DNA from 2 places in the Pseudarthrobacter sp. PvP004 genome. Region 2 is predicted to be linked to the other one. Evidence: predicted binding sites of a transcription regulator. Region 2 holds the regulator's gene; the other holds the start of a gene.

Region 1 (15,445 bases), 3.6 Mb from region 2:
AGGGATCCAGAAAGTTGCGCCGATAGAGGAGTTCGAACCCGCCGAGTTCCGGCGGATCCTGGCCCTGATGCTGGAGGCCCCGTTCCTCCTCATCAGGGCCGCCCTCCCGCACATGTACGCCAACGGGTTCGGCCGGATCATCAACATCTCGTCGGTCCACGGGCTCCGCGCCTCGGCCTACAAGAGCGCGTACGTGTCCGCCAAGCACGGCCTCGAGGGACTCAGCAAGGTCACTGCCTTGGAGGGCGGCGAGCGCGGGGTCACGTCCAACTGCATCAACCCCGGGTACGTTCGGACCCCCTTGGTGGAACGCCAGATTGCCGATCAAGCCCGGCTCCACGGCATCCCCGAGGCCGAGGTTTTGGCCAAGGTGATGCTGACGGAGTCCGCGGTGAAGCGGTTGGTGGAGGTGGAGGAAGTTGCGTCGTTGGCAGCGTGGATAGCCTCCGACGACGCCGGCATGGTTACCGGTGCGAGCTACACCATGGATGGTGGATGGTCGGCTCGGTAGCCCTGCCGCGCCCACCCTTTCGCCGAGATGGCATTAACTGCCATCTCGGCGCGGGTGCGCTTCAAACGTTTGCTGCGACGCGGGCGTTTGTGGGGTTTTCCACATAGACAACTACAGGTCTGATGTTCGGCCGGGGTCCCTGGAAGAGTAGCTTTATGGGCGGAATTCGGGGATCGCAGGAGGCAGCAGTGGCTTCGCCACTGGCTTTACCAGCCCGTGTCCTGCCTTCTGCACCTCCCGGGGCGGTGGCGTCTGGAGTGGCAGTTAGCGGACGGGGCATCCGGGAGCTCATCCTTGAGCTGGGGTCACTTCAGATCACCGCCGATAGCTCGGCGCTGATTGATGAATTGCGCGATCTTGAGGACCTGAAGTCTGCCATTTCAGCCCGGCAAGCCCGGGTTGCGGTGGCGTTTGATCTGGCGCAGAGGGCCGAGCAGGCCCAGGCCGGGGTTCCCGCGGCAGAGCGTGGCATGGGCGTTGCTGCGCAGGTGGCGTTGGCACGGCGGGAATAACCGAATAAAGGATCCAGACTCTTTGGCTTTGCCAAAGCGCTTGTCACGGAGATGCCGCGAACCATGGCAGCACTGGAGTCGGGCCAGTTGAACGAGTGGCGGGCCACGCTGCTCGTGAAGGAAACAGCCTGCCTGTCCGTTGAGGACCGGGCAGCGGTGGACGAGGAACTCGCCCCGAACGCCGGGACCTTCGATGGGACCGGAGACAAGGCCATCATCGCCGCCGCAAAGCCGCCGCATATCGTTGTGACCCGCGGTCTGTGGCACAGCGAGCCAGCCGTGCAGCTACGGAACGTACGGTCAGCCTCCGTCCTGCGCCAGACACCATGACGTACCTCACCGCACTGCTCCCGGTCGCCCAAGGCGTGGCCGTCTATGCAGCGCTGGCCCGGACAGCGGACTCCGTCCGTTCCAGCGGGGACGCGCGGACCCGCGGCCAAGTCATGGCTGACACCCTGACCGAACGCGTTACGGGCACGTCGGGTGGTGTCGCGGGCATCAACCTCAACCTCGTCATGACCGATCGCACGCTCTTTCAAGGGGACCCCGAGCCCGCGCGGCTCGAAGGCTACGGAATCGTACCCGCTGAATGGGCAAGGGCGCTTCTGGTTGAGGAACAATCCGGGTATGAGGATCAGCTTCATTGGAACCTGGAGTCCGCGGACCGCAGCGAATTAAGAGTGCTGCTCCGCCGCCTCTACACAGCTCCCCGCAGCGGCGAGCTCCTGACGATGGACTCAAAAGCACGGTTCTTCCCCCAAAAGTTGAGACGCTTCATCCACATCCGGGACAACACATGCCGTACCCCGTATTGTGACGCGCCCATCCGGCACATCGACCACGTCATTCCCTGGCATTCAGAAGGCAGCACCCACCTCAACAATGGGGCCGGGCTTTGCGAAGCCTGCAACCACACCAAGGAGAATCCGGGCTGGACCGCAAAGAGCATGCCCGGTGACGTGCACACCATCCGTGTCAGCACTCCCACCGGGCATAGCTACAAATCCAAAGCGCCACCGCTGCCGGGGCACAAGTCCACGCGCCTCAGAAACTAGACGCGGCCAGCAAACGACAGCCCGGCCAGCAAACTACAGCCCGGCCAGCAAACTAGGGTGCCTTCACAATGGGCATTTGCGCGGTCTCGTCCACCAGCTCTGCCCTGAGCAATCCGCCACCGCGGACCCACAGCTTGTAGGCCACGAACAGCAGCACCAGCCAGGTTCCGCCAACGTACAAGGCAACACGCGTGTCCTCGAAGACACCCAGGATCACGATCACCATGGCCATGAACGCCATGGTGAGAATGGACGCAACAGGCCACAGAGGCGAACCGAATTCCGACGCCGGCAGGCCCTTGCGCTTGATCTCCCGCTTCATGGCGACGTGCGAAGCGAGGATCATCACCCAAACCCACACGGTGGCGAAGGTAGCGATCGAGGCAATGAGCACGAATACGTCCTCCGGAATGACAGCGTTCAATACGACGCCCACCAGCAGGATCCCGCCCATCATCACCACGGTCATCCACGGAACACCATGCCGGGAGATCTTGCTGAAGCTCTTGGGCGCGTGTCCCTGCTGGGCCAGTCCGAACAGGATGCGGCCAGCACCGAAGATGTCGCTGTTGATCGCCGAGAGCGCGGCGGTAATGACCACGGCGTTGAGGATATGCGGGGCGGCCGGGATGCCCAAACCATCGAAGATCTGCACGAACGGACTGCCGCTGCTGCCGATTTCATTCCACGGGAAGATGCTCATCAGCACGCCCAAAGTCAGTACGTAGAACAACAAAACGCGGACGGGCACAGTATTAACTGCTTGCGGGATGACCTTCTTGGGGTTCGTGGCCTCGCCCGCCGTGATACCGATCGTCTCGATCCCGCCAAAGGCAAACATCACGACGGCGAACGCGGCCAGGAGCCCCTCGAAACCATTGGGGAACAAACCGCCGTGATTCACGAGGTTCCCGAGTCCCGGTGCCACGCCACCGCCGTCGCCCGTTTGGAAGCCGAACACGACGATCGCTGCACCGCCGACGATCATGGCGATAATCGCCACCACCTTGATCAGCGAGAACCAGAACTCGAGCTCGCCGAACACCTTCACGCTGAGCAGGTTCATGGCGCCCAGAAACAGGATGATCGCGAGCACCCAGATCCATCTGTCCACCTGTGGGAACCAAAAGCCCATATAGATACTGAAGGCTGTGACATCGGCGATGGCCACGATCGCCATCTCGAACACATAAGTCCAACCGGTCACAAAGCCCGCGAACGGTCCCAGATACTTGGACGCGTACTGGCCGAAGGAGCCCGACACGGGGTGTCGGACAGCCATTTCGCCCAGTGCTCGCATCACCATGAACACGGCCGCGCCGCCGATGATGTAGGCCAGCAGGACGGCGGGGCCGGCTTTCTGGATGGCGGAGGCGGAGCCGTAGAAAAGGCCGGTGCCGATCGCAGATCCGAGCGCCATGAAGCGAATGTGACGGACGTTGAGGCCTCGGCTGAGCGCCGTACCCGCGGCCTGGAGGACAGAGCTCTCCACAGCCAGCTTGGTTTGTTGCATAGTAAAACCTTCTCGTCTTTGGGAGGGGATCGCTATCCAGCAGATCACTTTTGGGCGCCTTGTGATGGGACTCACGGGGCTTTGGTGTCTTTGATCGCAGACAGTCCAGTGGCGTCGATTTTCACCGTGGTAAAAGTCATAGTCTCCGGTCGGATATGATGACCGCGGACAGCTCGTCACCGGTCAGGCATCCCTCGCATCCGCGTCGCCCCCATTGAACTCCGCGCTGCCATCGCATCCGTTACTTGGGGGACTCTTGAACTCTGCATTCCGCACTGCCCGGCGCCGTGTTACTGCTGCCCTTGTTGCCGTTGTAGCTGGGGCTTCTTTGCTCCTCGCTGTTCCCGCTCAGGCCTACGAAATTCCAGCTTTTGAAGTTCCGCACGCCGCTCAGGCTCCTGTCCCGTTCGTGGAGCGGGCGACTGATACTGCCGGCGTCGTTGAGCTGTGGAAGGCGGGTGGCCCTGCAACCCGTGCCGCCGCTGCTGCGGCTCTTGTGGGCGGGCCGGAGGCGCTGCAGACATTTCTCGACGGCGGACAGGACGTTACGCTGGCCGCGGACCGCAAGCAGCTGGTCACCGAGTTGACGACGCGGGGAAGCGAGAACGTCAGGGAGAGCGCGGTCCGGGTACTGGCCACGAATGACCCCGCTGTGATTGATAGCTTCCTGTCGAGCGGTTGGGCCAAGTCCTGGGAACTTGATTTGCGGATCGCTACGAGCTGGTTCCTCAACTACGAGGGTCCCGTCCGCATGGCTGCTTCCAAGAGCTTGGATCAAGGCGCTGAGGCTATCGAGGGATTCGTTCTCGAGGGCTGGCGTAAGACTGCTCAGGGCCAGGACCGGGAGGCTGTCACACACCTGACGAATTCGCCCATCGCCGGTGTCACTCTCGGAGCCCAAGCGGCTCTGGACACCTATGATCCGGAAGTCCTCGCTACTTTCCTTCGTTACGGCCAGTTTGTTGCTGCCGATCGCGATTCAGAGACGGCAACAGTGACCGGGCTGCTCCAACAAATCAAGTCAGACATCGCAGCCAATCCCAACGGCACCGTTGCGGTCGCTGATCGCGCGAAGGCCGCCGTAGAGCAGGCCAAAAACACAGCATCAGCTGCGAGGGAAGCAGACACGGCCCGATTGATGGCCGACTGGAAATTCCAGACCACACAGGCCGTTCCGCGTGCCATCATCGACGGTGCAAGCATGACCGCTAAGAAGCCGTTTCAAGAAGCTTTTGGAAAAGCAGCCAAAGAGCTTCCCGGGCTTCTCGCAACCCTGACGGCGCCCGGTGCCGACCTCGACGCGCTGATCAATGATGCCCGCCAGGCCACCTTGGATCTCGCATTGGTGGGTACGCCTGAGGTTCGGAAAGCCGCGGAGGCTGCGTTGTTAGGTGGCGACGCCGCTATCAAGACTTTCGTTGTCAATGGCCACGACGCTGCACTCTTGCTGGACGAGGCCGCACTGGTTGCCGACCGCCAGCGTGCTTTCCAATACCAAGCCACGGGTGGCAAGTACGTACAGAAGGCTGCCACCGAGGCCGTGAAGTCTGCCAGCCACGCAGACGTCCGTTACTTCCTGGAGTACGGATTTGCTGGTCCGCAGGACCTCGACAACCGCATCCTCGCTTACCAGAAACTGGACGCCGCAGATCGGGAACTGCGGGTAGCCGCCGATGTTGCCTTGGACGGCAGCCGGGCAGATGCGCACGCATTCGCTACGGTTGGTCAGTTTGCAGCCCTTGATCGGGACATGGCCACAAGGGCCCACGTTGCCTCGATCGACGCCATGATCGCCGAGCTTGCCGGCCTGGCAGATACAGCAGCTGTCGATGCCGGCAAGGCCTCCGACGCTGCCAAAGCCGCCGAAGCCGCACGTCAGGCCGAAGCCGCACGTCAGGCCGAAGCTGCCGCAGAAGCCGCCCGCCAGGCTGAAGCTGCACGCCAAACTGCCGCGGCCAATGCTGGTGGACAGGCCGGGCAGGCTGCAGCCGGCCAGGTTGACGTCTCCCAGCACTCGGGAACCGGAGTAGCCCCGATCGTGGTTCCTTGGCCGCGTGACTACGCTCCCGCCGTCGAGCTTGCCGAAACCGGTACGCCGGCCGAAGCCGTAGAAACCCCCGCAGCCACAGCGTCGGCCGCGCCCAGTATTTCAGTGCCGCCGGCCGCGTCAGCTGCCAAGGATGGCGCCTCGGTTGATTCACAGTCGCAAGAGGCCGCCAGTCCGCTGGCTGCCTCATCCAACGGGATGAGCGGCTGGACCATCGGGCTGATCGTGGCTCTGGTCCTGGCCGCGGCGGGAGCCATTACGTTCCTGCTCAGGCGTAAGGGTGTAGCCCCGACCAAGGGTTAGGGGTCGCAAGCGGGTCCGGTATCCGAGACAGGATCCGTGGTTTCGCATTGTCGAATGCCTCGTCGAGGGTGCACGCTTGAGTACGGGATACCGGACAGCTATGCCCGGTATCCCGTCAGCAGCCCAAGCAGCGAGGAACCATGACAACGACGCCCACCGCACCAGGCAAAGCCACGTCCAAAGTCCCGGCCGCCGAAAATACGCTGCGCATCTTGAAGCTGTTGGCTTCGCGCCGCGGTCCTATGGCGGCGTCGAACATTGCGACGGCGCTCGGCCTGCCGCGATCCAGCGTGTACCACTTGCTCGGCGTGATGGAGGCGAATGGCTTCGTCCTGCACCTGCACGAGGAGCAGCGCTACGGACTGGGCATCAGCGCGTTCGAGCTCAGCTCGGCCTACTCGCGGCAGGAACCCTTGTCCCGGCTGGGGCGTCCCATGCTCGCTTCCCTGGTGGACGTGATTGGTGAGAGCGCGCACTTGGCGGTGCTTCACGGCCGTGACGTGCTCTACATTGTGGAGGAACGAGCAAAGAACCGCCCGAGTCTGGTGACCGACGTCGGGGTCCGCCTTCCCAGCCACCTCACGGCGTCGGGCCGCGCGATCCTGGCAGCCCTGCCCAAATCGCAGGTTCGCGCGTTGTATCCAAACGCCGCCGCCTTCACGTCCCGGCACGAGGTGGAGTTCCCCATCATGAAGTACTCCGCGTTATCGTCCCATCTGGACCAGGTGCGGCAACGTGGCTACGCCACCGAGAACGGCGAAATCACGCCGGGATTCGGATCCATCGCCGCCGCTGTGACAGACCACGTGGGATGGCCGACGGCGGCAGTCGCCGTCACGTTCTTGGAGGACAAAGTGCCGGCTGAGCAATGGCCGGTGCTGGCAGCCCGCATCCGGAAAGCCGCTGACGAATTATCGGTGCGAATCCACGGGCGGCCCGGGCAGTAGCGCGCAAACTCCTGTCAGCCCCGTCTCGGCGCGTCGCGCTCGACGAGTTTACGGAAGGTTTCCAGCTCACCTCGGAAGCTGCCCCGGTAGGATCCCAGGGCGAAAAGCCTGCCAAAAATCCCGGCGATGAATCCCCGGGTGACGAACTCCTGGTGGATGCGCGTGCCCTCGCCCTCGGCAGTAAACCTGACGTCGGACTCGCCCTTCAGAATCGCATTGCCGAACCGTGTGCGGATGTGCCGGGGTCTCTCAACTTCAAGGATCTCGGTGGGGCTTGCCATGCGTCCAAACCACAGGGTGTAGCGGCTGCCGGGAACATCGATCGAACCAACGAGGTCGCTCACGCGGGTGACTCCGCCGATCCACTCGGGGTACCGGTCAAGGTCCGTCCAGGTCGCGAAAACGTGCTCGGGTGATGCTGCGACAAGGGTGGAAATGCGGAACGTTGCCATGGGTCCAGCATGCGCTCATTGTCGCGTAAATGCGAGGGGCTGAGCATGTCTGTAATCCCGGACAGCACCACTCCAAAAGCCGTTCCTGCCGCTCGCTAAAGGGGCTTTAGTAGAAGCAGAAGATCTTTCCACCACACAGTTCCCACAGACGAAGGAGTCACCATGGCACCCGCCGATTTCACTTCTGGTGCCCGTCCGGTTAAGGCCGCGCGGGGCACTGAGCTTACTGCCAAGTCGTGGCAGACCGAGGCGCCGTTGCGCATGTTGATGAATAACTTGGATCCGGAGGTCGCCGAGCGTCCTGATGATCTGGTGGTTTACGGCGGTACGGGCCGCGCAGCGCGTTCCTGGGCTGCGTTTGATGCGATTACCCGGACGTTGGAGACCATGGAGAAGGACGAAACCCTCCTGGTGCAGTCGGGTAAGCCGGTGGGTGTGTTCCGCACGAATGAGTGGGCTCCCCGGGTGTTGCTGGCGAACTCGAACCTGGTGGGGGATTGGGCGACGTGGCCTGAGTTCCGCCGGCTCGAGGCCGAGGGTTTGATGATGTACGGGCAGATGACGGCGGGGTCCTGGATCTATATCGGTACCCAGGGCATTCTGCAGGGCACGTATGAGACCTTTGCTGCGGTGGGGAACAAGCTGGCCGCTGAGGGACGCCACCCGGCACCCGCAGCGTTGGGTTCCACGGAGGGCCCGTTGGCCGGGACCTTGACGTTGACCGGTGGTTGTGGTGGCATGGGCGGCGCGCAGCCGTTGGCCGTGACGTTGAACGACGGTGCGTGCTTGATTGTTGATGTGGACGAGTCCCGCCTGCGTCGGCGTGTGGGGAAGCGGTACTTGGACGAGGTCGAAACCGATCTGGATGCCGCGATCGCGAAGGTTCAGGCCGCGAAGGATGAGCGTCGTGGCTGGTCCGTCGGGTACGTGGGTAACGCCGCTGAGGTGTTCCCCGAGTTGCTGGCCCGGCACCAGGCCGGGGAGGTCACCTTTGATGTGGTCACCGACCAGACCTCCGCGCACGATCCGTTGTCGTATTTGCCGGAGGGCATCACGGTGGCCGAGTGGCATACCGAGGCCGAAGCGGATCCGGAAGGGTTCACGAAGAAGGCCCAGGCGTCCATGGCCCGGCAGGTCCAGGCGATGGTGGAGTTCCAGGACGCCGGGGCCGAGGTTTTTGATTACGGTAACTCGATCCGGGATGAGGCCCGCAAGGGCGGGTATGACCGTGCGTTTGAGTTCCCCGGTTTCGTGCCGGCCTATATTCGTCCGTTGTTCTGCGAGGGCTTGGGTCCGTTCCGTTGGGTCGCGCTTTCCGGGGACCCGGAAGACATTGCTGTGACGGACAAGGCGATCAAGGAGTTGTTCCCGGAGAACACGCACCTGCACAAGTGGTTGGATGCTGCGGCCGAGCGGGTGGAGTTCGAAGGCCTGCCGGCACGTATTTGCTGGCTCGGGTACGGCGAACGCCATAAGGCCGGGCTGTTGTTTAACCAGCTCGTCGCCGAGGGCAAGGTCAAGGCTCCGATCGTGATCGGCCGTGACCACCTGGATTCGGGTTCGGTGGCATCCCCGTACCGGGAGACCGAGTCGATGAAGGACGGCTCGGACGCGGTTGCTGACTGGCCGCTGCTGAACGCGCTGACCGCTGCATCTTCGGGTGCTACCTGGGTGTCCATCCACCACGGCGGTGGTGTTGGTATTGGCCGGTCCATCCACACTGGCCAGGTTTCCGTCGCTGACGGCACCGACCTCGCCGCGGAAAAGCTCGAACGGCTGTTGACCAATGACCCCGGCATGGGCGTCATCCGCCACGCCGACGCCGGCTACGACCGCGCCCTCGAAGTCGCCAACGAACGAGGCGTCCGCATCCCCATGAACGAGAAGTAAGAACATGACCATCACATCGAACGAACAGCTCACCGTGACCCTCGGCTCCAGCGGCGTTACCCCGGAGGACGTCGTCGCCGTCGCCCGCCACGACGCCAGGGTGACCATTTCCCAGGAAGCCCTGGACAACGTCGCCAAGGTCCGCGCCCACATTGACGATCTCGCCACCAGCGATGTCCCTGCGTACGGGATTTCCACGGGCTTCGGCGCGCTGGCCAACCGCCACATCCCCAACGATCTCCGCACCCAGTTGCAGAAGTCCCTGATCCGTAGCCATGCCGCCGGCATGGGCCCGGCTGTTGAACGCGAAGTGGTCCGAGGCATCATGTTCCTCCGCGCCAAGACCTTGGCGTCCGGCCGCACGGGCGTCCGCCCCGTGGTCCTGCAGACCATGGTGGATGTCCTCAACGCCGGCATCACCCCGCTGGTCCGCGAGTTCGGTTCGCTGGGCTGCTCCGGCGACCTCGCGCCGCTGTCCCACTGCGCCTTGGTCCTCATGGGCGAAGGCGAAGCAACCGGCCCCGACGGCGAACTGTACGGAACCGCTGGAAAGCCGGCAGTTGCTGAGCTGCTCGCCCAGCACGGCATCGAGCCTGTCACGCTGGCGGAGAAGGAGGGCCTGGCCCTCGTCAACGGCACCGAGGGCATGCTCGGCATGCTGCTGATGGCCATCGCGGACATCCGCTTGTTGCTTGCGACGGCGGACGTCACCGCCGCGCTCAGCGTCGAGGCGCTGCTCGGCACCGACCAGGTGTTCCTGCCGGAGCTCCACGCAGCCCTGCGTCCGCACCCGGGGCAGGCCGCCAGCGCTGACAACATGCTCCGCGTTCTGTCCAACTCGCCGATCGTTGCGTCCCACCGGATCAACGACACCAAGGTTCAGGACGCCTACTCGCTGCGTTGCGCCCCGCAGGTCGCCGGCGCCGTCCGCGACACCGTGGACCACGCCGCGCTGGTTGCATCCCGTGAACTCGCCGCAGCGATCGACAACCCGGTGGTCCTCCCGGACGGCCGCGTCACGTCCAACGGCAACTTCCATGGCGCTCCCGTAGCCTATGTGCTGGACTTCCTGGCCATCGCCGTCGCGGACCTCAGCTCCATTGCCGAGCGCCGCACGGACCGCATGCTGGATCCCGCCCGTTCGCACGGACTCCCGGCCTTCCTCGCTGGAGACCCGGGTGTGGACTCAGGCCTGATGATCGCCCAGTACACGCAGGCCGGCCTGGTTTCGGACAACAAGCGCCTCGCCGTTCCGGCGTCTGTGGACTCCATCCCGAGCTCCGCGATGCAGGAAGATCACGTGTCCATGGGCTGGCACGCTGCCCGGAAGCTGCGCAAGGCCGTGGAGAACCTTCGCCGGGTGCTCGCCGTCGAGCTTGTCACCAGTGCCCGCGCCATTGACATGCGTACGCAGATGTCCGACGGCGAACTCACCCCGGGTCCTGCCGGTACGGCAGTTCTTGAGGTGCTTCGCGAAGTTGTTCAGGGCCCGGGCGCGGACAGGTTCCTGTCGCCGGAACTGGAAGCGGCTGACCGTCTGGTCGGCTCCGGTGCGGTCCGCGCGGCAGCCGAATCCGCCGTCGGGATTTTGGCCTGACGTCGAATAAAACGCTCATTTGATGGGCATATTTGTCACGCCCCGGTCTTTGTTCGCAACGCAAGCACCGGGGCGTGGCAAATGTAGTAGAACTTATGGTGTACGTCACGTCCACGCCAACGATGTCGTGGGCTTGACGGTCAACCGTTCAAATAACTCAATACACAACAGAGAACATCCACAAAGGGGTAGAAGTTCAATGAAGGCACGCGGAGCAGTCCTGTCCAGGCGAAGCGCTCACACGGCTACGGTTACCGACTGGAAGACGCTGAAAGTTGGCGAGCGGGTGGAAGTGGTCAAATACGCCCACGTGATTGCCGCCGGTCGGATCGAGGAGATTTCCAGCAGCGGAAATGTGGTGTGGCTTGAGCATGCAGGCCCCGGGGTTACCGAAGAGGGCAAGGAACTGTTCATGAAGTCCGACGGCGTCACTCTCCGCCGGGCCTAGCTTAAACAGAAACCGGGGCTCGGTCCCTTCCGCGGGTAGTAGATGCGGAAAGGAACGGGCCCCGGTTTTTTGTTCGCTGCCGAAAGTGCCGTCAGGGGTGGCAGTTAGGCAGCGAGGACTTCGTGGGTCTGACCGAAGGGAACGGATTCGTCCAGCGCCACGGTGTAGGTGCCGGGCTCGTGCCGGGTCACCAGTATGCCGCAGTTAGCGTCTGCTGCTGCGTTTGCAATCAGGGCATCCACGGCGCGGTCGAGTCCGTCGTGGATCTCGTCTGCCTTGGAAAAGGACAGGCGAATCTCGCGTTCTGCAATCATTGCAGGGGTCATTGGGGGCCTCCTATTACGTGCCGCATGCGAGGGCGACCCATCAATCATAGTCGGTGGGAGCTTAGTATTTGTAAGATGACTGGCAGGTAAGTGACCTGGGTCTCATCGGCGGACCATGGCGCGGAGCAGTTTGACGGCAACTGAAAGGGCCGCGATATCCACCGGACCAGGCTTAATGGCCTCCTGAATGGTCTCCTGAACCCGTGCCAGCTGCTCGATGTTGCCCCGTTCCCAGTCCGTGATTCGTTCCACTGGATCAGTCGCGGCAGAGGACCGTGAAGTGTGCTTGACCACGGCCTTGGTCATGTCCGCGAGGACCAGATACATGTCATCCCTCAGGGCGGCCCTCGCCAAGGACTCCCAGTGAGTGTCCCGGGGGAGCATGGTGATGTGTTCCAACAGAGGTATGGCGGAGATACGCTCAAAAACGGCGAAATAGACCTCCGCCACGGCCTCTGCCGGTTCCTGCAATTCCTCCGCAATGGCCGAGATATCCAGGAGTCCGTAACTCACCAGAAGTTCTGACGCGCGAATCCCAAGATGATGGGGGAGTCCCACAGCGTCGGTGTGTGCCAGCCGTTTCTGCGAGTGTGCCAGATTGATGCCGTGCAGGAAACGCGTGAAGTTGGCCCGCATCAAGGACATGGGGTTTTCCAGCCGCGTCAGCGCGTCGGAGACGGGCTTGTCCCGGAAATCGTGGGTGACATACCAGCGGACGGAGCGGTCGAGCAGGCGTCGCATGTCCAAGGCAACAGCGGCTCCATGCTCGCTGGGGGTGCTGGCAGGAAGTTCGGCGATTGCCTCGGCCACTGAGTCGAAGCCCCAGATCTGCCGCATCACCACGAATCCGCGGGCAACCGCTGCCGCCGAGACCGTGGTCTCTTCCATGGCCCTGAAAGCGAAGGCGATGCCACCCATATTGATCATGTCGTTAGCCACCACGGTTGCCACGATTTCCCTGCGCAGCGGATGGGTGGAGAGGAGTTCGCCGAAACGTTCGGATACCTGCCGCGGAAAGTACTCGTGGAGCGTCTTGGAGAACCAGGGATCGTCGGAGAGTCCTCCATCGGTCAACTCACGGGCCAGCTCAATCTTCGCGTAGGCGGCCAAGACGGCGAGCTCCGGTGTGGTGAGTCCCTTTCCGGTGAGGACGCGCGCCCTCAGCTCCTTGTTGCTGGGAAGGAATTCGAGACCCCGGTCCAGATCAGTGACGGATTCCAGCCAGTCCATGGTCCGCTCGAAGCTGGGGCTCCACTCCAGCGCCAATTGCTTGTCGTTGAGCAGCAGGACATTTTGTTGGTGGTTGGTTTGCAGGACAAGCCGTGCCACCTCACCTTGCAGCGAGTGCAGGAAGGGGGCGCGTTCCTTCTCGGACATCCTCCCGGCGGCGATCATCCGGTCGAGGAAGATCTTGATGTTCACTTCATGGTCGGAACAATCCACTCCCGCCGAATTGTCGATCGCGTCAGTGTTCACCAGGATGCCCGCCAGTGCAGCCTCGATCCTGCCGCGCTGTGTGACGCCAAGGTTGCCGCCCTCAGCCACGATGTGGGTGCGGAGCTGGTTGGCGTCCACCCGGATGGCGTCATTGGACTTATCCCCGACGTCGGCATGGGACTCTGTTGATGCCTTGATGTAAGTGCCGATTCCGCCGTTATAGAGGAGATCGACCGGGGCCATGAGGATCGCCCGGAGAAGCTCGGGCGGGCTCATCACCAACTGGCCACCGGGATCGGCGCCTTCTTCCATGCCCAAGGCGAGCCGGACCTCTTCCGTGATCAAGATGGATTTATCCGTGCGCGCGAACACGCCGCCGCCGGGGCTTAGCTTGGTGCGATCGTAGTCAGCCCAGCTGGAGCGGGGGAGTTTGAAGAGGCGTTCCCGCTCGGCGAAAGACTCTCCCGGGTCCGGGGTCGGGTCCAGGAAGATGTGGCGGTGATCGAAGGCGGCCACCAGCTTGATGTGCTGGGACAGGAGCATGCCGTTCCCGAATACGTCGCCGCTCATATCGCCGATCCCCACCACCGTGAAGTCCTCGGCACGGGAGTCGATCATGAGTTCGCTGAAGTGATGCCTTACGGATTCCCACGCGCCGCGGGCCGTGATGCCCATCTGCTTGTGGTCGTAGCCCACGGAGCCGCCGGAGGCGAAGGCATCACCCAGCCAGAAGCCGTATTCCGCCGATAACGCATTGGCTATGTCCGAGAATGCTGCAGTTCCCTTATCCGCCGCGACCACCAGGTAGTAATCGTCCCTGTCGTGCCGCACCACGCGAGGGGGCGCGACCACATGACCGTTGGTGCCGCCGTCGGAATCCGGTACCAGGTTGTCCGTGACATCCAGCAGGCCCCGGATGAATGTCTTGTAGCTTTCTTGTCCCTCCGCCAACCACGCCGCACGATCCTCTGCCGGGTCCGGAAGCCGCTTCGGGAAGAAACCGCCCTTGGCTCCCGTAGGCACAATCACCGCATTCTTGACAGTCTGGGCCTTCACGAGCCCCAGGATCTCCGTGCGGAAGTCCTCCCGCCGATCGGACCAGCGCAGCCCGCCGCGGGCAAGTGGCCCAAAACGGAGGTGAACGCCCTCAACCCTGGGCGAGTAGACCCAGATCTCGAACTTGGGCCGGGGGAGCGGGGCGGCCGGGATGAGGGATGGATTGAGTTTGAAGCTGAGGTACGGCTTGTCCACGTAGAAATTGCTGCGCAACGTAGCTTCCACAAGGCTCGCGAGGGAGCGCAGCAGACGGTCGGCATCGAGGACGGGGACGGCGTCGATCGCTTCGGCCAGCCTTTCCCGCGCCGCATGGATCGCCTGTGTTCTGTGGCTCAGCGCGCTGCTGTCCGCCTCGAAGACGTCCCCTTCTGCTGTGCCAGGGGTGGAGAGTTCGGGGTCAAAGAGGTCTGGAGTGAAGTTGTCTGGATCGAACTTCGCCTCGAACAGCTCCAAAAGCGCATGTGTCGCAGTGGGGTTCCCGCCCAACGTGTCCGCGATGAATCCGTAGGAGTTGGTGCTTCCAAGTTGACGCAGATACTTGGCGTACGCCCGCAGGATGGCCACCCGACGCCAGTCGATGCGCTCCCTGATGACCAAGGCATCGAAGGCGTCCGACTCCGCATCACCGCGCATCGCCGCGCAAAACGAACCCGCCAACAGCTCACCGGTGGCAAGGGGGTCCACACCGCGCGGGTACTTGAGTCCGAGGTCGTAGAGGAAGAACTGCCTGCCATCCGCGCGCTGCACGTCGAACGGACGCTGGTCCAGGACCTTCAAGCCGAGATTATGAAAGAACGGGAGGATCTGGGTGAGGCTCTGGGGCCGGGTCAGGTAGACCCGGATACGGGCATCCTCGGTGAGGACGGCCGTGCCAGGCCGGGTGTAGACACTCAATAGCGGGTCGGTTTCCACGCTGTGGGTCGGTGGGAAGCTCTCAAACTTCGAGATGTCCTCAACAGCGTCCTCAACTTCGTAATCCGCCTTGTAGCTGGCCGGGAATGCGGCGGCCCATTGATGTGACAGCCTGGCCGCTTCCTCCGAGGGATACCGCGCCTGCAGCGCCTCGGCCAGCCCTTGCGCCCAGGACCTCGTGGCAGCGATGATCCGCGGCTCCAGGACTGAGGCATCCACGACGCCGGGAATCCCGTCACGTAGCGACGTCGCGTTGGGCAGCAGCACACGGAAAAACACGCGAGCCATGGCCGATTCGCCCAAGCGAAGTTCGAACTCGATGGAATCCGAACCAAAGGCTTCCCGGAGTTCCCGCTCGATATTGAGCCTGACGGCCGTGCTGTAGCGGCGCCTGGGCAGGAACACGAGCGCGGTCATGAACCGGCCGTACGAGTCCGGG
Region 2 (15,445 bases):
CGGCGCCAACCCGCATGAGGTCGAGCGCTTCTCGTGCCCGAACCACGCCTTGCAGATTCTTGTGCCTGCCAATCATTTTGCGAAGAGCCTCCAGCGACGTGAACGGCTTGTCGCGTCCTTCGAAGTTCGGCCGGGGCATGCGTATGAGTTCATCACCCATGCAGACGAGCTCAGGGACGGGCAGGCGTCGCGCGAGATCCAACCAAGTCCGCGACCGTGTGCTCATCCTGATGCCTTGGACATACTCGACCTCGTCGTCGAATGCTACTACCGTGTGTCCGATCACGCCCTTGCGCCGCACTGACGGCAGGTGCCTCGGCTTGCTCAGATGCAATTCATTGGAATCCGCCAGCCAGGGCGGCAGGCATGCACCATGGAGCCTGGCGGCCGTCACATGGGAAATCCAAGCGCCGGGACTTACAACCGACAGCGATCGGGCAGCCGCAGAAAGCTCGAAATTCCAATCGGAAGGCCGGTAAATACCCCGGCTAACTCCATCGACCTTGATGCGATTCCAGAGGTAGGACTGACTAAGGCCCGCAGCCTCCGCCTCGTCCAAGGTGAACGGGCCGGCGGTCAGTCGGGGAGGAAGAGCAGTGGCATTTTGCATACCGGCATTCTTGCCCAGAAATGCTAAAGCCATCGAAAGTTATCCACAGGCTTGTTATGGCCCAAGTGGGATGTGAGAGAGGGCTGGGGTCAAGCCCGTGGGATGTGAGAGAGGGTTGGGCTCAAGCCCGAGGGATGTGAGAGAGGGTTGAGGTCAAGCCCGTGGGATGTGAGAGAGGGTTAGACGCGGGGGCCGCGGAACTTCGAGAATCCGCGCCACAAACCATACACAGCTCCGCCGACTGTGGCGGCTTTGAGGCCAAGGGTTGCCGCACGGCGTCCCGAGCGGAAATCGTAAACCGGCCAGTTGTTCTCGCGGGCGTGCCGCCGCAGCTTTGAATCCGGGTTGATGACCACGGGATGACCCACCATGGTGAGCAAAGGAATGTCGTTGGCGGAGTCACTGTAGGCCCAGCAGTGGTCCAGATCCAGACCCTCTCGATCGGCCACGAGTTGGACCGCAATTGCCTTTGCAGGTCCGTGCAGGATGTCGCCCACGAGCTTCCCTGTGTACACGCCTTCGTCCACCTCGCCCACGGTTCCCAAAGCGCCTGTCAGGCCGAGCCGGGTGGAAATAACAGTGGCGACCTCGATGGGTGTGGCCGTCACGAGCCACACCTTCCGGCCGACCCGAAGGTGTTGTTCTGCCAGCGCTTTGGTTCCCGGCCAGATCCTCGACTCGATCATTTCGTCGTAGACCTCTTCGCCCAAGGCTTTGATGTCAGCCACGGTAATGCCGGCAGCAAGGGTCAGTGCAGAGTCGCGCACCGAGTGGACGTCTTCCATGTTCTCGCCGCGCATGACGAACTTGAACTGCTTCCAGGCGAACCCGGCGGCCTGGGAAAGCGTGAACGCTTTGCGTTCATACATTTTGCGCGCCACGTGGAAGAGGCTGGCACCCTTCATCAACGTATTGTCGACGTCGAAGAATGCGGCTTCGCCAGCGTGCTTCTGCGCGATGTCCTTTTTCGCCGCGTCCTTCTGAACGGTGTCCTTCTGCACCAAGGCATCTGCGACCACGGCGGCGTTCTTCTCCTCGGGCATGCCTTGAGTCTAGTCAATCGCCGGGGCCCGCGTCGGGAACGCACGGGAGAGCGCCGAAAGGGGTGGGATGTGAGAGAGGGTTGCCGGGAAGGGGGTGGGATGTGAGAGAGGGTTGCCGGGAAGGGGGTGGGATGTGAGAGAGGGTTGCCGGGAAGGGGGTGGGATGTGAGAGAGGGTCGGTGGGGCGGTTACCTTTGAGACATGGCAATTCCCGACGTCGTCCTCCTCACCAAAGCTGACTGTCACCTCTGCACGGAGGCGCGTGCCGCCGTCGAGCGTGTCACGAAAGGCCTTGGGGTGCAGTGGACCGAACAGAAGATCGACGGCGACCCCCAACTGCAAGAGCGCTTCGCAGAGGAGATTCCAGTGGTGCTGGTCAACGGCATTCAGCGCGATTTCTGGAAGATCGACGAGGAACGGCTCACCCGCACCCTGAAGAAAGTCCTGGAGGGCTGAGGGTGGGGTTACCCGCAGGTAATGGCTTTTGTTGAGTCCGGCGGGGGGTCATAGAGTGGAACAACAAAGCGACGCAATGGAGAATACCGTGACTGCGCTGGAACCGTCCCCGGAAGCCACAACCGGGGATAACGAACCTGCCACCAAGCAGATCCCGCCCGCGGCTGTGGCCCGGATGACTCTCTATTTGCGCGCGCTCAACTCTCTGCTGGCCGAAGGCGTTGAGCGGGTTTCCTCGGAAGCCTTGGCCGAGGCCTCGGGAGTCAGCTCATCCACCCTCCGCAAAGACCTTTCCTATGTGGGCTCTTACGGGACCCGCGGCGTTGGCTATGAGGTCCAGTACTTGAGCCGCCACATTGCGGCAGCCCTCGGCCTGACCCACGACTGGAAGGTCGCGATTGTGGGTGCCGGTAACCTCGGCAAAGCCCTTGCCCGGTATGGAGGCTTCGAGTCCCGGGGCTTCGACGTCGTAGCCATCTTTGATGCCGACCCCATGGTGATCGGCAACGAGGTGGGATGGTTGAGGGTCAGCGACTCCGCCGAGTTGGAGCGCGTCCTGGAACGAACCCACACCAACATGGTGGTCCTGGCGTTGCCTGCAACGGTGGCCCAAGCCGTGTGCGACCGCGTGATTGCCGCCGGGATCCGGAGCATCCTGAGCTTCGCTCCGGTGCTGCTGCAGGTCCCCCCGCACGTCAACCTCCGCAAGGTGGACATGGCAACCGAGCTGCAGATCCTTGCCTACCACGCACAACGGGCGCAGACTCCGGGCCAGGCTGTTTAGCCTTCGCCGGGTCCGCGCCCGCGTCTAATACTTGGAAGTCGGCGTGTTTAGCGGCCGTAAGGGTTCTGGTACGGGCTGCCGAACGGCTGCGCCTTACGGAAGTAAGGAGCCGACGCCGGCAGGTACAGCATGACAATTGCTGCAACACCCAGCAGGATCACGATGAGCTGCAGGATGCCGTAGGTGGGACCGAACTGGAACAGGCTGGTAAGGCCGAGGACTGACAAGGCCGCGAAGACTGTGCCTAGGATCCGTGCCCAGTTCTTGCCCTTCCGGACGGGGAAGGCAACCAAGGCGTAGAGGCCCAGCGAAAGGATCGCCCCGATGATGGCGCCGACTGCGATGGCAGCCCGGATGCCTTCAGCGGATCCCTCAGGGATCTCTGTATTCTGCTGTGCGGCCTGTTGGAACATGACATCAATGATGGGGTCAGCTCCGGTGAAGGCCAAGACCAGAGAGCTGATGGCGGACAGCAGTCCGGCCGCGACGATCATCCAGAACGCGTAGTTAACCATCGGCGGGATGGTGGTGGGTCCGGGCTGCTGGCTCGGCCAGTTAGTGCCCTGGCCGTACTGCGGAGCCACAGGGGCCTGGCCGTAAGGAGAGGCCTGCTGTCCGTACTGCGGTGCAGCGGGAGACTGCTGTCCGTACTGGGGTGCAGCCGGTGACTGCTGTCCGTACTGCGGCGCAGCGGGAGACTGCTGTCCGTACTGCGGCGCGGCAGGCTGACCGTACTGAGGTGCCGGGGGCTGCGGGGCAGAAGGCTGGGTGCCCTGCTGCTCGGGCTTGTTGTCGTCACCCGGGGTTGACGGCGGGTACGGAGGGTTGCTCATGGCATTCCTTTGCTTGTTCGACTGCTGGTGCGGCCGCCGGGATCAGCAAATCGACCCTGCCCCCAGCGTGGTTCTGCTACCACCGTACCTCCCGGGTCCGACGCTGCAGACGATCACACGCTGGTATTTCCAGCTCACAGGAAAAATCATCAAATCGGCTTACGCCTTCATGATGAAAGCCGCGGGAATCCGGAGGATCCGGGCCGCGGCCTTCAGCCTGCATTACCGCCGATCACGCACGACGACGGCAGTTGGGTCAGTGCTATGCGTGGCCCTTTACTGCCTTGAACCAGAGCTGCGAATTGGGCATCCACATGAGGACGACGGCGACTGCGCTGACCAGGAAGCCGAACCAGTTGCCGCCCAGGCCCATCCCGGAACCGCCGCCACTTGCCGCTCCGAAGATGGCCAGCAGCAGCGAAACGCCGGCCAGGATGGTCAAAGCGAGGCGAGCCCATTCTTTGCCTTCCTTCATCTTCATGGCCAGGACCACCTGGGCGGCGGCAACGGCCAAAGCGAGCAGGAGGAGGATGAGCGCGATTGCCGCGATACCCGGGGCGAAGGCGAAGGCTGCGATCACGGCGAAGAATCCAATAAGCCCGAACAGCAAGCCCAGAAGTCCGGAGATCACCCAAATAAAGTAGGAAACCTTCAACTCCGTCGGTAGGCCTTGGGTCTTGAACATTCCCGAGAACCCGCCCTGAGGCATGACGTCGTTGAAACTGCGCGGTCCGTCGGTGGGCATTTCGAAGTGGAAACCAGGCTGCCCGGCTGCAGGTTGGCCGGGCCCGGGCTGGGGTGCGCCGGGCTGTGAATACTGGCCTGGTTGAGACGGTGGCTGGTAACCCTGAGGGGGTTGGTAGCCCTGCGGAGGCTGGTAACCCGCAGGAGGAACATTGCCGGGCTGCGGAGGCTGGGAGCCGGGCTGCTGTGGCTGTGGTGTTTCGTCTGGGGTACTCATGGCATCACTTTAGACCGCGGGTTGAAGGATGCATAGGAAATTCGGAGCCAACTCGCAGCTAAATGCAGGCTCTTTGCCGAACAATTGCGGGGTGACTTCCCTGCATGCGAAACGGCGCCCCCACAGCGTGAACTATGTGGGGCGCCGTTTGGCTGCGTCGGCCACGGATCAGTCTCTTGTTCGTCGCCCTCCGCGTTGTGCGGCGGGGATGACGAACAAGGGCGGGACTCGTGAACCCGCACCAGGAGCAGCAGGACTATGCGGCAGCCGGTGCGATGAAGGCGAGCTCCAGGTTGATGACTACCTTGTCGCTGACCAGGACGCCACCGGCTTCGAGGACGGCGTTCCAGGTGAGGCCGAAGTCCTTGCGGCTGATGGTGGTTTCGCCGGAGACACCTGCGCGGGTGTTGCCGAACGGATCCACGGCTACACCGTTGAATTCGGTTTCGATGGAAACTTCCTTGGTCACGCCTTTGATTGTGAGATCGCCCACGAGGTCGAAGCTGTTGCCGTTGGCCTTGACGTGGCGGGACACGAAGGTGATTTCCGGGAACTTCTCCACGTCGAAGAAGTCTTCGCCCTTGACGTGGCCGTCGCGGTTGACGTCGCCGGAGTCGAAGCTGGCGGTCTGGATGGTGGCGGTGACCTTGGAGTCGGCCAGTGTCTCACCGACTTCCAGAGTGGCAGCAGCATCCTTGAACTGGCCGCGGACCTTGCTGATGCCTGCGTGGCGGACGGTGAAGCCGATCTCGCTGTGGGAAGCGTCGAGGGTCCAGGTGCCGGTGGTGACGGAAGCGGGGAGAGTCATCATGGTGTTGCTCCTATATCAAGTGGTGGGTACTGCGTGCTTGCCCGGTCGAGCTCATTGCTTGAAGCGTCAACCGAGCTTCGTACCCAGTATAAACATGCATATGCATCTTTTATTCCAACTCCACGGAACATTTCGGGAAAACTTTGAGTTCTACTAGCGGTAGAAGATTTCGGATCGCCCCGCTTCTTTGAGAAACTGGTAAACATGCCCCAAGCAACTGTCCATCTGCTTCGCCATGGCGAGGTCCACAATCCCGGCGCCGTCCTCTATGGCCGGCTGCCGGAATTCCACCTCTCAGAGCGTGGCCGGGAGATGGCCCGGATGTTGGCGGACCACTTCACGGCCCGCGCCAGTGAAGGTGCCAAGATTGTGCATTTGGTAGCCTCGCCGCTGACCCGCGCCCAGGAAACAGCCATGCCGACATCCAAGGCGCTGAACCTGGACATCACCACGGATCCTCGCATCATCGAAGCCGAGAACCACTTTGAGGGACTCCATCCCACCAAGAGCGAGTTCCTCAAGCCCAAGCACTGGTTCTACTTCAGGAATCCCCTGCGGCCTTCCTGGGGCGAGCCCTATAAAGAGCAGGCGGCCCGCGTTCTGGCGGCTGTGGAAGACGCACGGGTGAAGGCGATCGAGCTCGGTGGCGACGGCGCTGAAGCCATTCTGGTGAGCCACCAACTTCCCATTTGGTCAACCCGTTTGACCGCTGAGGGCCGCCGCCTCGCGCACGATCCCCGCAAGCGTGAGTGCACCCTCACCTCCCTGACATCCTTGACTTTGGACGACGACGGCAAGATCGTGCGCGTCGAATACACCGAGCCTGCTGCCGTTCTGCTCCCCGGCGCGGCGAGCACCCCGGGGGCATAGAGCATGGACAACAATCTTTCGCGCCGCGGCGTGCTGACCGCCGGCGGTGTCCTCCTCGCAGGACTGACCATGGGCCTGTCCGCGTGTGCCCAGGAAGACTCCCTTGCAAAGCAAGCCAAGGCTGGCGACAACAAGAACTACGTGGCCGGCGATGGTTCGGTGACGGAGTTCGCCAAGGCAGATCGTGCAGCCCCCGTGGCGCTCAAGGGCACTCTGTTTAATGGGCAGACCGTAAAGCCGGAGGACCTGCAGGGCAAAGTCACTGTCCTGAACTTCTGGTTTGCCGCATGTGCTCCGTGCCGCATCGAAGCCCCCCAGCTTGAAGCCCTGCACCAGGACTTCAAGGACCAGGGAGTCCAGTTCTTCGGCGTCAACCTGCGCGACGAACAAGCCACCGCTGAGGCGTTCGACAAGACCTTCAACATCACCTACCCGAGCTTCAATGACAAGGACGGGGCTGTGCTGCTGTCCGTGTCCGGCATTGTGCCCCCGGGAGCAGTTCCCACCACCTTGGTCCTGGACAAGGAAGGCAAGGTTGCCTCGCGCGTGCTCGGCGAGATCGAGAAGAGCACCCTGAAAGCCCTCATCACCTCCGCAGTGGCCGAGTAGCACCCATGAACAGTCCTTTCGCCGAGACGATCCTCAACGGATCACTGCTGCTGGCTGTGCCGGTGGCGTTGCTGGCCGGACTGGTCTCGTTCCTTTCGCCTTGCGTGCTGCCGCTGGTCCCCGGTTACCTTGGATACGTCACGGGACTGACGGGCGTCGACCTCCAGAAGCAGCGGCGGGGCCGCATGCTGGCTGGCATCGGACTGTTTGTCTTGGGCTTCTCGGTGATTTTCGTCCTCCTGGGCGGTGCCTTCGGCCAGCTTGGGACGTTGCTGACGGGTCCGCAAAACGCCTGGATCACGCAGCTGTTGGGCATTCTGGTGATCATCATGGGCGTGGTGTTCATGGGCGGCTTCGGCTGGCTTCAGCGTGACGCGAAGATCCACGCCAAACCGCCCGCAGGCCTGTGGGGTGCGCCGCTTCTGGGACTCACGTTCGGCCTCGGCTGGGCGCCCTGTATTGGTCCCACGTACTCCGCGGTACAGTTGCTGAGCCTGTCCGGCGGTTCGTCGGCGGCCAAGGGAGCACTCCTGGCGTTCGTTTACAGCCTGGGCCTTGGCATTCCATTCCTCCTGATTGCGTTGGCCGTCCGCCGGGGCATGGGCGTCATGTCCTTCTTCCGCAAGCATCGGCTGGCCATCCAGCGGATCGGCGGGGGCATCCTGATTTTGCTCGGCATTCTGATGGCCACCGGTGTGTGGGGAACCTGGGTGACCGAGTTGCAGTACTGGTTCCAAAACGATGTGAAGTTGCCAATCTGATGAGCGAGTCCGTGAAAGCCAAGAAGAAGTCACCAGCCGCTGAAAACACAGCGGACGGAAAACTCCAGCAGGCCAAGTCCGAGGCAGCCCTGCCCGCGCTCGGTTTAAAAGGCATGCTGCGGTGGGCCTGGACCCAGCTGACCAGCATGCGCACGGCCCTCTTCCTGCTGCTCCTGCTGGCAGTGGGCGCCGTGCCGGGTTCCCTGTTCCCGCAGCGGCCTGCCAACCCGTCAGTGGTCACGCAGTACATCAAGGACAACCCTTCTTACGGCGAGCTTCTGGATGCCCTGCAGCTGTACGACGTCTACTCGTCGGCCTGGTTCTCGGCCATCTACATCCTGCTGTTTGTCTCCCTGATCGGCTGCGTCACACCGCGTGCCATCGCCCATTACAAAGCCATGAAGTCGCAGCCGCCGCGCACCCCCAAGCGCCTGTCGCGCCTGCCTGAGTACGGCACCTTGGCCATACCCGCCGACGCCGGGATCCCGGCGTCGAAGGCCATCAACGATGCCGCCGGGCTGCTCAAGAAGCGCGGCTACCGCGTGGAGGTCAGGGACGTCGACGACGCCCTGCCGTCCTTGGGTGCAGAACGCGGCTTCCTGAAGGAAGTGGGCAACCTGGTGTTCCACACGTCCTTGATCGGGGTGCTGGTGTCTGTGGCCATCGGTGGGCTTTACGGATACAGCGGACAGCGGATCTTGGTGGAGGGCGAAACGTTCGTCAACACCTTGGTGGGCTACGACCAATTCACGCCGGGTACCAACTTCCAGAGCAGTTCGCTCCAGCCGTACTCGATGCAACTGGATAAGTTCGAGGCCAGGTTCGACCGCGAATCGCCGGGCAAGGCCGGGCAACCCATCGACTACACCGCAGAAGTGACCACCAAGGAAACTCCGGATTCGCCGGGCAAGAAGGAAACGCTCAAGGTCAACGACCCCGTTTCCCTCGGAGGTACAAGCCTCTACCTCACAGGAAACGGCTACGCACCCTTGGTCACGGTCCGCGACGGCGAAGGCAATATTGCCTTCCAAGGTCCCGTAACGGCCAAGGTCCAAGGCGACAACTACTATTCCTCCGTGGTCATCAAGGTCCCGGACGCCAAGCCGGAACAGCTCGGCTTTGTTGGCTTCTTCCTTCCCACGGCGTTCGTCACCGAGGACGGCATTTCCTTCAGCGGTGCCCCGGAACTGATCAACCCCCAGCTGAGCCTGAACTCGTTCTACGGCGACCTCGGACTGGACAAGGGCGTGCCCCAGAACGTGTTCGAACTGGACGTCAAAGACTTGACGCAGCTCAACGGCCGCGACCTCGCCGCGGGCGGTATCACCCTGACCCCGGGCGCCACAGTCGACTTGCCCGAAGGCAAGGGCAGCATCACGTTCGATGGCGTCAAGAAATACATCGGCGTAGACATCCACCACAACCCGGGCCAGCTGTACGCGTTGATCTTCGGTTTCCTTGCGGTGGCCGGTCTGGTCATGTCGCTGTACATTAACCGCCGCCGCGTGTGGGTCCGCACCGGAACCCACGCGGACGGCCGCACCATGGTGGAGTACGGCCTGCTGGCACGTGGTGAAGACCACCGCCTGGCCGGCGAAGCAGCAGCCCTCCGCGAGATCTTGGCCCGGGAATGGAACATTCCTGATACCGCCGCAACAACAGCAGTCTCTTCCTCAACCTCGAAGGACCAGTAATGCCCGTCATCAACGAAACCCTGGGCCAGTACAGCGAGCTGTTCATGCTGTTGGCCGCCGGCACGTACACCGTGGCGTTCATCGCCTTTGCCTGGGACCTGGCGAAGAGCAGCAAAATGCTCCGTGCAGTGGACCAGAAGGCCGCGGCAAACACCGCCGGCGAGAAGGTCACGGTGGCTGCAGGCCGGGTCGCCAGTGGCTTGGGAGGTCCCGACGCCGGTGGGCCGGCTGGCCGTGCCGAGCGTCCGACGTCGGGCCTCACCGTTGAGGGCGGTACCGCCGCAGGTGACATGAAGTACGCGGGCGAACGCCGCGCACCTGCCCGGGTGGCCGTGGCGCTGACGGTTTTGGGCGTCCTCATCCACGGCGCAGGCGTGGTTACCCGTGCTTTCGGCGCGGGCCGCGTGCCGTGGGGAAACATGTACGAGTTCCTCACCACAGGTGCTTTTGTTGCTGTGGCCGTCTTCCTGGTGGTCCTCATCCGCAGGGATCTGCGGTTCCTGGGCACGTTCGTGATCGGGCTGGCCATCATCATGCTGGTGGCCGCGTCCGCTGCTTTCTGGACTCCGGTGGGGCACTTGGTTCCGGCCCTGCAGAGCTACTGGTTGATCATCCACGTTTCCATCGCGGTTCTGTCATCAGCCCTGTTCACGCTGACCTTCGCCATGTCTGTGCTGCAATTGCTGCAGTCGCACCGCCAGAAGAACCTGGCTGCGGGCCGGACTGACAACCTGGGCTTCATGCGCTTGGTTCCGAATGCGCTGAGCTTGGAAAACCTGTCCTACCGAATCAATGCCATCGCCTTCATCGGTTGGACGTTCACCCTCATGTTCGGTGCCATCTGGGCCGAAAAGGCGTGGGGCCGTTTTTGGGGTTGGGACCCCAAGGAAGTGTGGACCTTTGTGATCTGGGTGGTCTATGCGGGCTACCTCCACGCCCGGGCCACACGAGGTTGGACTGGAACCCGTGCAGCGTGGTTGTCGATCGTTGGCTACGCCTGCGTCATCATCAACTTCACACTCGTGAACACTGTTTTCAACGGCTTGCATTCTTATTCGGGACTTTAGTTCCAGATCCCGCCCTGAGCAGGGGCGTTACTTCCCAAGCTCATACTCACGCCTCGACAATGACAATTCGGTGTAGCAATTAGCCCTTTTGCCCTGTGAAGGCAGGTGCTAACTTGATCAGGACCCGCTTGTGATGCAGACCGCTAGCGACGCGCCGTGACCTTTTCGAGGTAACCATGAGCTATGTTCTCGCCATTGACGTCGGGACAAGTTTTACAGCCGCAGCCCTTGTTAAACCCCAGCAAGGACCCGCTCCGACCCCTGAAATTCTTTCGCTGGGATTGCATGGCAGCGCCGTGCCCTCGGTGCTGTTTTATGCCGACGACGGCAGGATCCTGGTTGGCGAAGCGGCCGAACGTCGCGGCTTGGACGACCCCCAGCGCATGGTGCGGGAGTTCAAACGCCGGATAGGTGACTCCGTTCCCCTCGCTGTCGGTGAGAGCTGGCTGGCCCCAGAAGACGTGTATGCAACCATGGCCCGTTGGGTGGTGGACAAGGCCGAAGAGCGCGAGGGAAGCGCGCCGTCGTCGATCATCATGACGCACCCCGCAGCATGGGGGCAGCACCGCACCTCCCTGGTCCTGGCAGCGCTCAACATGGCGGGTCTGCAGGACATCACCCTGATCAGCGAGCCGGAAGCGGCGGCCCTTCATTACGCCTCCCAAACGCGTGTTGAGGACGGCAGCATCATCGCGGTGTATGACCTGGGCGGCGGTACTTTCGACACCGCCGTCCTGCGCAAGGCCGGAGCCGGGAACTTTGAACTACTGGGCCGTCCGGACGGCATTGAAACCCTTGGCGGCGCCGATTTCGACGCCGCCGTCCTGCGCCACGTGATGGGTCATGTTGGTGACGCTGCGGTGATGGATCCGGGTTCTCCCGGGACGTTGGCCGCCCTGTCCAGGTTGCGGCGGGAATGCCGGGAAGCCAAGGAAGCGCTGTCCCTGGACAGCGAAGCCAGCGTTGCTGTTTCCCTGCCCGGCACCCAGCTGTCCGTGAGGCTGGTCCGCTCCGAGTTCGAGGCGATGATCGAGGCCCCGGTCCGGGACACAGTGGACGCCCTTGAACGCAGCCTGCGGAGCATCAACCTTGGAGCCCAGGACCTGAGCGCCGTGCTGCTGATCGGCGGATCGTCCCGGATTCCACTCGTGGCAGAGCTGATTTCCGTGGAACTGGACCGTCCCATAGCCGTGGACGCCGATCCCAAATCGTCCATTTGCCTTGGTGCTGCCGTAGCTGGTCTGCGTTCCAGCGGGGCGGGTGCCGTGGATGCCGCGGCCGGCGCTCCAACCCTGGCTTCCGCGTCCAAGGATTCCGTTGCTGGCGGGAGGCCGCACGTCCCGGGCCGGGTTCCGGCATTCAGCCACCCCAAGGCGGCGTCGGCCAAGCCCGGTCGGCACGCCCCACGGCCCCGGGTCCGCATGGCAGCAGCAGCCGCTGCGGCCGCAACCGCGCTCACCATAGCGACCGCCACCGCAGCACAGAGCCCCGAAGGCACCGGACTGCTGGCAACCGTGTTCGGAAACCAAGCGGCCGATGTCATGCGCGACGGCGGTGCGCAAGCTTCCGGTGCGCAGGCTTCCGGTGCGCAGGGCGGCAGCGCTGCAGGAGGCGCCGCCGGTTCGGCGCCCGTGATGGGAGGACCGGCTGCGGGGCTCGAAGCGAGCGCCAAGGCCGGGGTCACGAGGGCTGGATCCAACGGACGGGCTCCGGTCAGGCAAGGAACAACGAATTCGGGTGCAGCGAACGCGGGGACAGGCAGCGCGAGCACCGGTTCAGGGAACACTGCAGGGGCGGGCGCTGGCGGCACCACCGCTGGTACAGTCGCCGGCGGGACAGGGGGCACCACCGCGCCGGCCGCCCCGGGAACGGGGACCACCGTGCCGGGCACCCAGGCCCCAGGCACGCAGACTCCGGGCACGCAGACGCCGCCAACAACCCCGGCCCCTGATCCCACAGGAGGTGCCGCGAGCGGACCAACACCCGATCCGAGCACTCCGCCTCCCACCACACCACCGGTGGTGGTTGAGCCCACGACGCCACCGGTCATCGAGCCAACAACACCGCCCACCACTCCGGCAGATCCAGTTACTCCACCACCATCGCCGGAACCCCCTGCACCGCAGCCCGAGCCCACAGTGGTCCAGGACCCTCCGCCGCCGTCACCGGAACCAACTCTGCCGCAGGAGACCGCACCGCCGGTCACCCCGGACCCTGCACCTTCACCAGCGGAAACCAGCCCTACTCCGGATCCAGCGCTGCTCTCGGCGGTCTAACCCATGACGGGACAGGACCATACGCCCGGGCACTTTCGGCCCGCGGCAGACGATCACCCCCTGAACCAGACCACAGAGACCCGGGGCACAGATATTGCTCCCACGCTGACGGGCGCGACTGCGGCAGTCCGCGAGCTGCTCTTGGCATTGTCCGTGGGGTTCTCCATCCCGTCGCCCCTGCCTGACAGCCTGGGAGACCACCACCTGGTGGACCATGGAGGGCTGGACTCGATCATTGCCGCAGCCAAGGACGCCGGGCTGCTCTCACCGGACGGGTCCGTGGTGGGTACTGCACGGTACGCCCTGCTGAAGGGAACACCCGCTGCCCGCATCCGCGCGCTTCAGAAAGAACTGGTGGACAAGACTCTCCAGGAGGGTCAGGCGTTGGGGGAGCTAGCCCGGGACCTTGCGAGGAGTGGGTTCAAAAACCCCCGTGTTGTGGCTGAGCTCGAAAAGGCTGCGGACGCTGTACTGGAAACCGACCCAGCACAGGCCGCCGAGCTCTACTCCGAAGCCCTCATGGCAGGGGGAAAAGAACTGGCCACAGCTGCCAGGCGCGCCCAGGCCACCGCGGCCACCGGTGACCTGGACTCCGCAGGCAGGATCGTGGATCGACTCCTCGCGATGCCTGAGCCGCCCGACCTTCGCCTGGGAGTGGATGTGGCGGCCGCGGTCTGGGCGCAGCGTGGAATGTTGTCTCGGAGCGCCGATACTTACAGCTGGCTGGGATCAGACAGGATCGACGGTTCGGCCCCGCTCGCTGCGGTGGCCATGATTGGTTCGGGAAATTCTGTGGGTGCCGAAGAGTTGCTGGCAGTTGCTCCGCCGAGTGGTTCGCCGACGCTCCTGGCAGTGGCTTTGTCACTGACGCAGGAAGGGCTGCGCCAAACCTTGGGGCCCGCACCCGAACTTGCGTTGCCTGAACTCATCAGGGCCTCGGACATGATGAATGCGGCAGGTACCTCGATCCCCTTGCCGGAGACACCCAGCGCGCTGGCCGCCTTATGCGCCCTGCACAGCGGGGAACCGGGGGTAGCGGACACAGTGCTCAAAGCCGCGCTGGCTGGAGGCCAAGGCGGCGATGCTGCCCGTCCCCGGCTGTTCCTGCTGCGGGCATGGTCTTCCATGCAGCAGGACAACGCCGACGAGGCACGCCTGGCCATCAACGAGGCCGTCAAGGCCAACCACTGGCCCTTGGCGCCCCGGGATGAATTCTTATTGGCGGCCTTGGACGTGGGCCTGGCCCGGCGGGGCAGCGACGTGCACGAGCTTGTGCTGGCGTGGGACAAGGCCCGCGAAGCGATGATGCACGTCTCCGTGGATCTCTACAGCCTTCTGCCGTGGGGTGAACTGATGATCACCGCGGCGCGATTGCGGGAATCCAGGAGAGTTTCGCATTATGTGGAGGGTGCTTGGGACTTGCTGGGAAGGCTGGGCAACCCGCCCTTGTGGTCAGTGCCGCTGCACTGGGCGGCCGTGCAGGCGGCGTTGCTGAGCGAGGACCCGGCCGGTCTTGCACCGCACGCGGCAGCCTTGGTGCGGGCATCGGAACACAGCCATCTGGCGTCCGTGCTCGCCGCTGGAGGCAAGGCCTGGGTGTCTGTCCTGGCTGGCCGCTTCGAAGCGTCCGACGTCGAAACAGCGGCCCGCGGGTTGGCCGCCGTCGGGATGCCCTGGGAAGGCGCACGTTTGGCGGGCCACGCCGCAGCGCATGCGGACGAACGGCGCGACATGGTGAAACTACTGGCTTGCGCCAGGGACATCCACCCCCAGAGTGCGGCTCCGTCCGGCGGAGCTTCAGAGCGGCAGGAGGATGTCCACACCGCCGTCGTCGCCCCGCCCGTCATGGACAACGGGGGTAGTCCCGGGAACCCTGATTCTTCAGGGCTTAGCGCCAGGGAACGGGAAGTGGCCCGGCTCATCCTGGAGGGCAAGACCTACCGGGAAATCGGCGAGGCCATCTACATTTCGCCCCGCACGGCAGAACACCACGTGGCACGCATGCGCCGGCGCCTGGGCGCCGAAAACCGCTCTGAACTCCTGGTCCGTCTCCGCCTGGCGTTGGGGGAGGGGTACCCGCCTCCGTAGCGGCAACCCCCTCCACCCCCTAACGCAAAACCACACCATCCCCTAACGGTGAGGCAGCCGGTAGGGGGACCACCCCCGATGCCCGGTCCCCAACCGCGGCAATAGTTTGGATTCAAGCCCGGCAAAGGCGCCGGGCGAATCATTATCCATCACAGAATTTGAGGGAGCACTCCAATGCCTACACTCGCACAACAGCTCGTGCAGTTCCTGATGAGCCTGTTCAACGATCCTGAAGCAGCCGAAGAATTCGTACGGGATCCCGAAGCAGCGCTCGCAGCGGCCGGCCTCCGTGACGTCTCTTCGGCCGACGTCGACGCCGTTCGCCCGGTGGTCCTCGACTACGCACCCATCAACGCCCGCTCGTCCTTCGACCGCGAATACAACACCGGCGGCAACCACGCATCGACGGGTGGCTGGGGTGGCCGTGACGACGATGATCATGACGGTGGCGGCCACGGCGGTGGCGGTGGTGGCTGGGGTGGCCATGACGACGACGATCATGACGGTGGCGGACACGGCGGTGGCGGTGGTGGCTGGGGTGGCCATGACGACGACGATCATGACGGTGGCGGACACGGCGGT

The links. The regulator Rex, encoded in region 2, represses fermentation and respiration genes when NADH is low (regulators of the CRP and FNR family bind a similar motif). The targets are predictions, from matches to a motif close to CTTGTGAANNNNTTCACAAG.
Region 1: J3A64_RS16355 (ALF repeat-containing protein) is a predicted target of Rex. The motif match lies at 3,650-3,669, and genes of this name have one in related genera.

What each region holds. Positions count from the first base shown of each region.
Region 1 is NZ_JAGINL010000001.1:3,621,492-3,636,936, reverse strand. It holds gene J3A64_RS16370 (3-hydroxybutyrate dehydrogenase) at 1-511, shown strand, start outside; partial or broken gene J3A64_RS16365 (DUF222 domain-containing protein) at 634-2,078, shown strand; gene J3A64_RS16360 (amino acid permease) at 2,131-3,591, opposite strand; gene J3A64_RS16355 (ALF repeat-containing protein) at 3,848-5,941, shown strand; gene J3A64_RS16350 (IclR family transcriptional regulator) at 6,082-6,888, shown strand; gene J3A64_RS16345 (SRPBCC domain-containing protein) at 6,903-7,340, opposite strand; gene J3A64_RS16340 (urocanate hydratase) at 7,503-9,230, shown strand; gene hutH (histidine ammonia-lyase) at 9,235-10,827, shown strand; gene J3A64_RS16330 (hypothetical protein) at 11,027-11,275, shown strand; gene J3A64_RS16325 (hypothetical protein) at 11,380-11,601, opposite strand; gene J3A64_RS16320 (NAD-glutamate dehydrogenase) at 11,704-15,445, opposite strand, start outside.
Region 2 is NZ_JAGINL010000001.1:53,397-68,841, forward strand. It holds gene J3A64_RS00235 (DUF559 domain-containing protein) at 1-643, opposite strand, end outside; gene J3A64_RS00240 (HAD family phosphatase) at 790-1,653, opposite strand; gene J3A64_RS00245 (glutaredoxin family protein) at 1,855-2,109, shown strand; gene J3A64_RS00250 (redox-sensing transcriptional repressor Rex) at 2,186-2,893, shown strand; gene J3A64_RS00255 (hypothetical protein) at 2,941-3,726, opposite strand; gene J3A64_RS00260 (hypothetical protein) at 3,989-4,687, opposite strand; gene J3A64_RS00265 (YceI family protein) at 4,944-5,495, opposite strand; gene J3A64_RS00270 (histidine phosphatase family protein) at 5,703-6,368, shown strand; gene J3A64_RS00275 (TlpA disulfide reductase family protein) at 6,372-6,977, shown strand; gene J3A64_RS00280 (cytochrome c biogenesis CcdA family protein) at 6,983-7,738, shown strand; gene J3A64_RS00285 (cytochrome c biogenesis protein ResB) at 7,738-9,432, shown strand; gene ccsB (c-type cytochrome biogenesis protein CcsB) at 9,432-10,499, shown strand; gene J3A64_RS00295 (Hsp70 family protein) at 10,676-12,775, shown strand; gene J3A64_RS00300 (LuxR C-terminal-related transcriptional regulator) at 12,779-14,863, shown strand; gene J3A64_RS00305 (IniB N-terminal domain-containing protein) at 15,038-15,445, shown strand, end outside.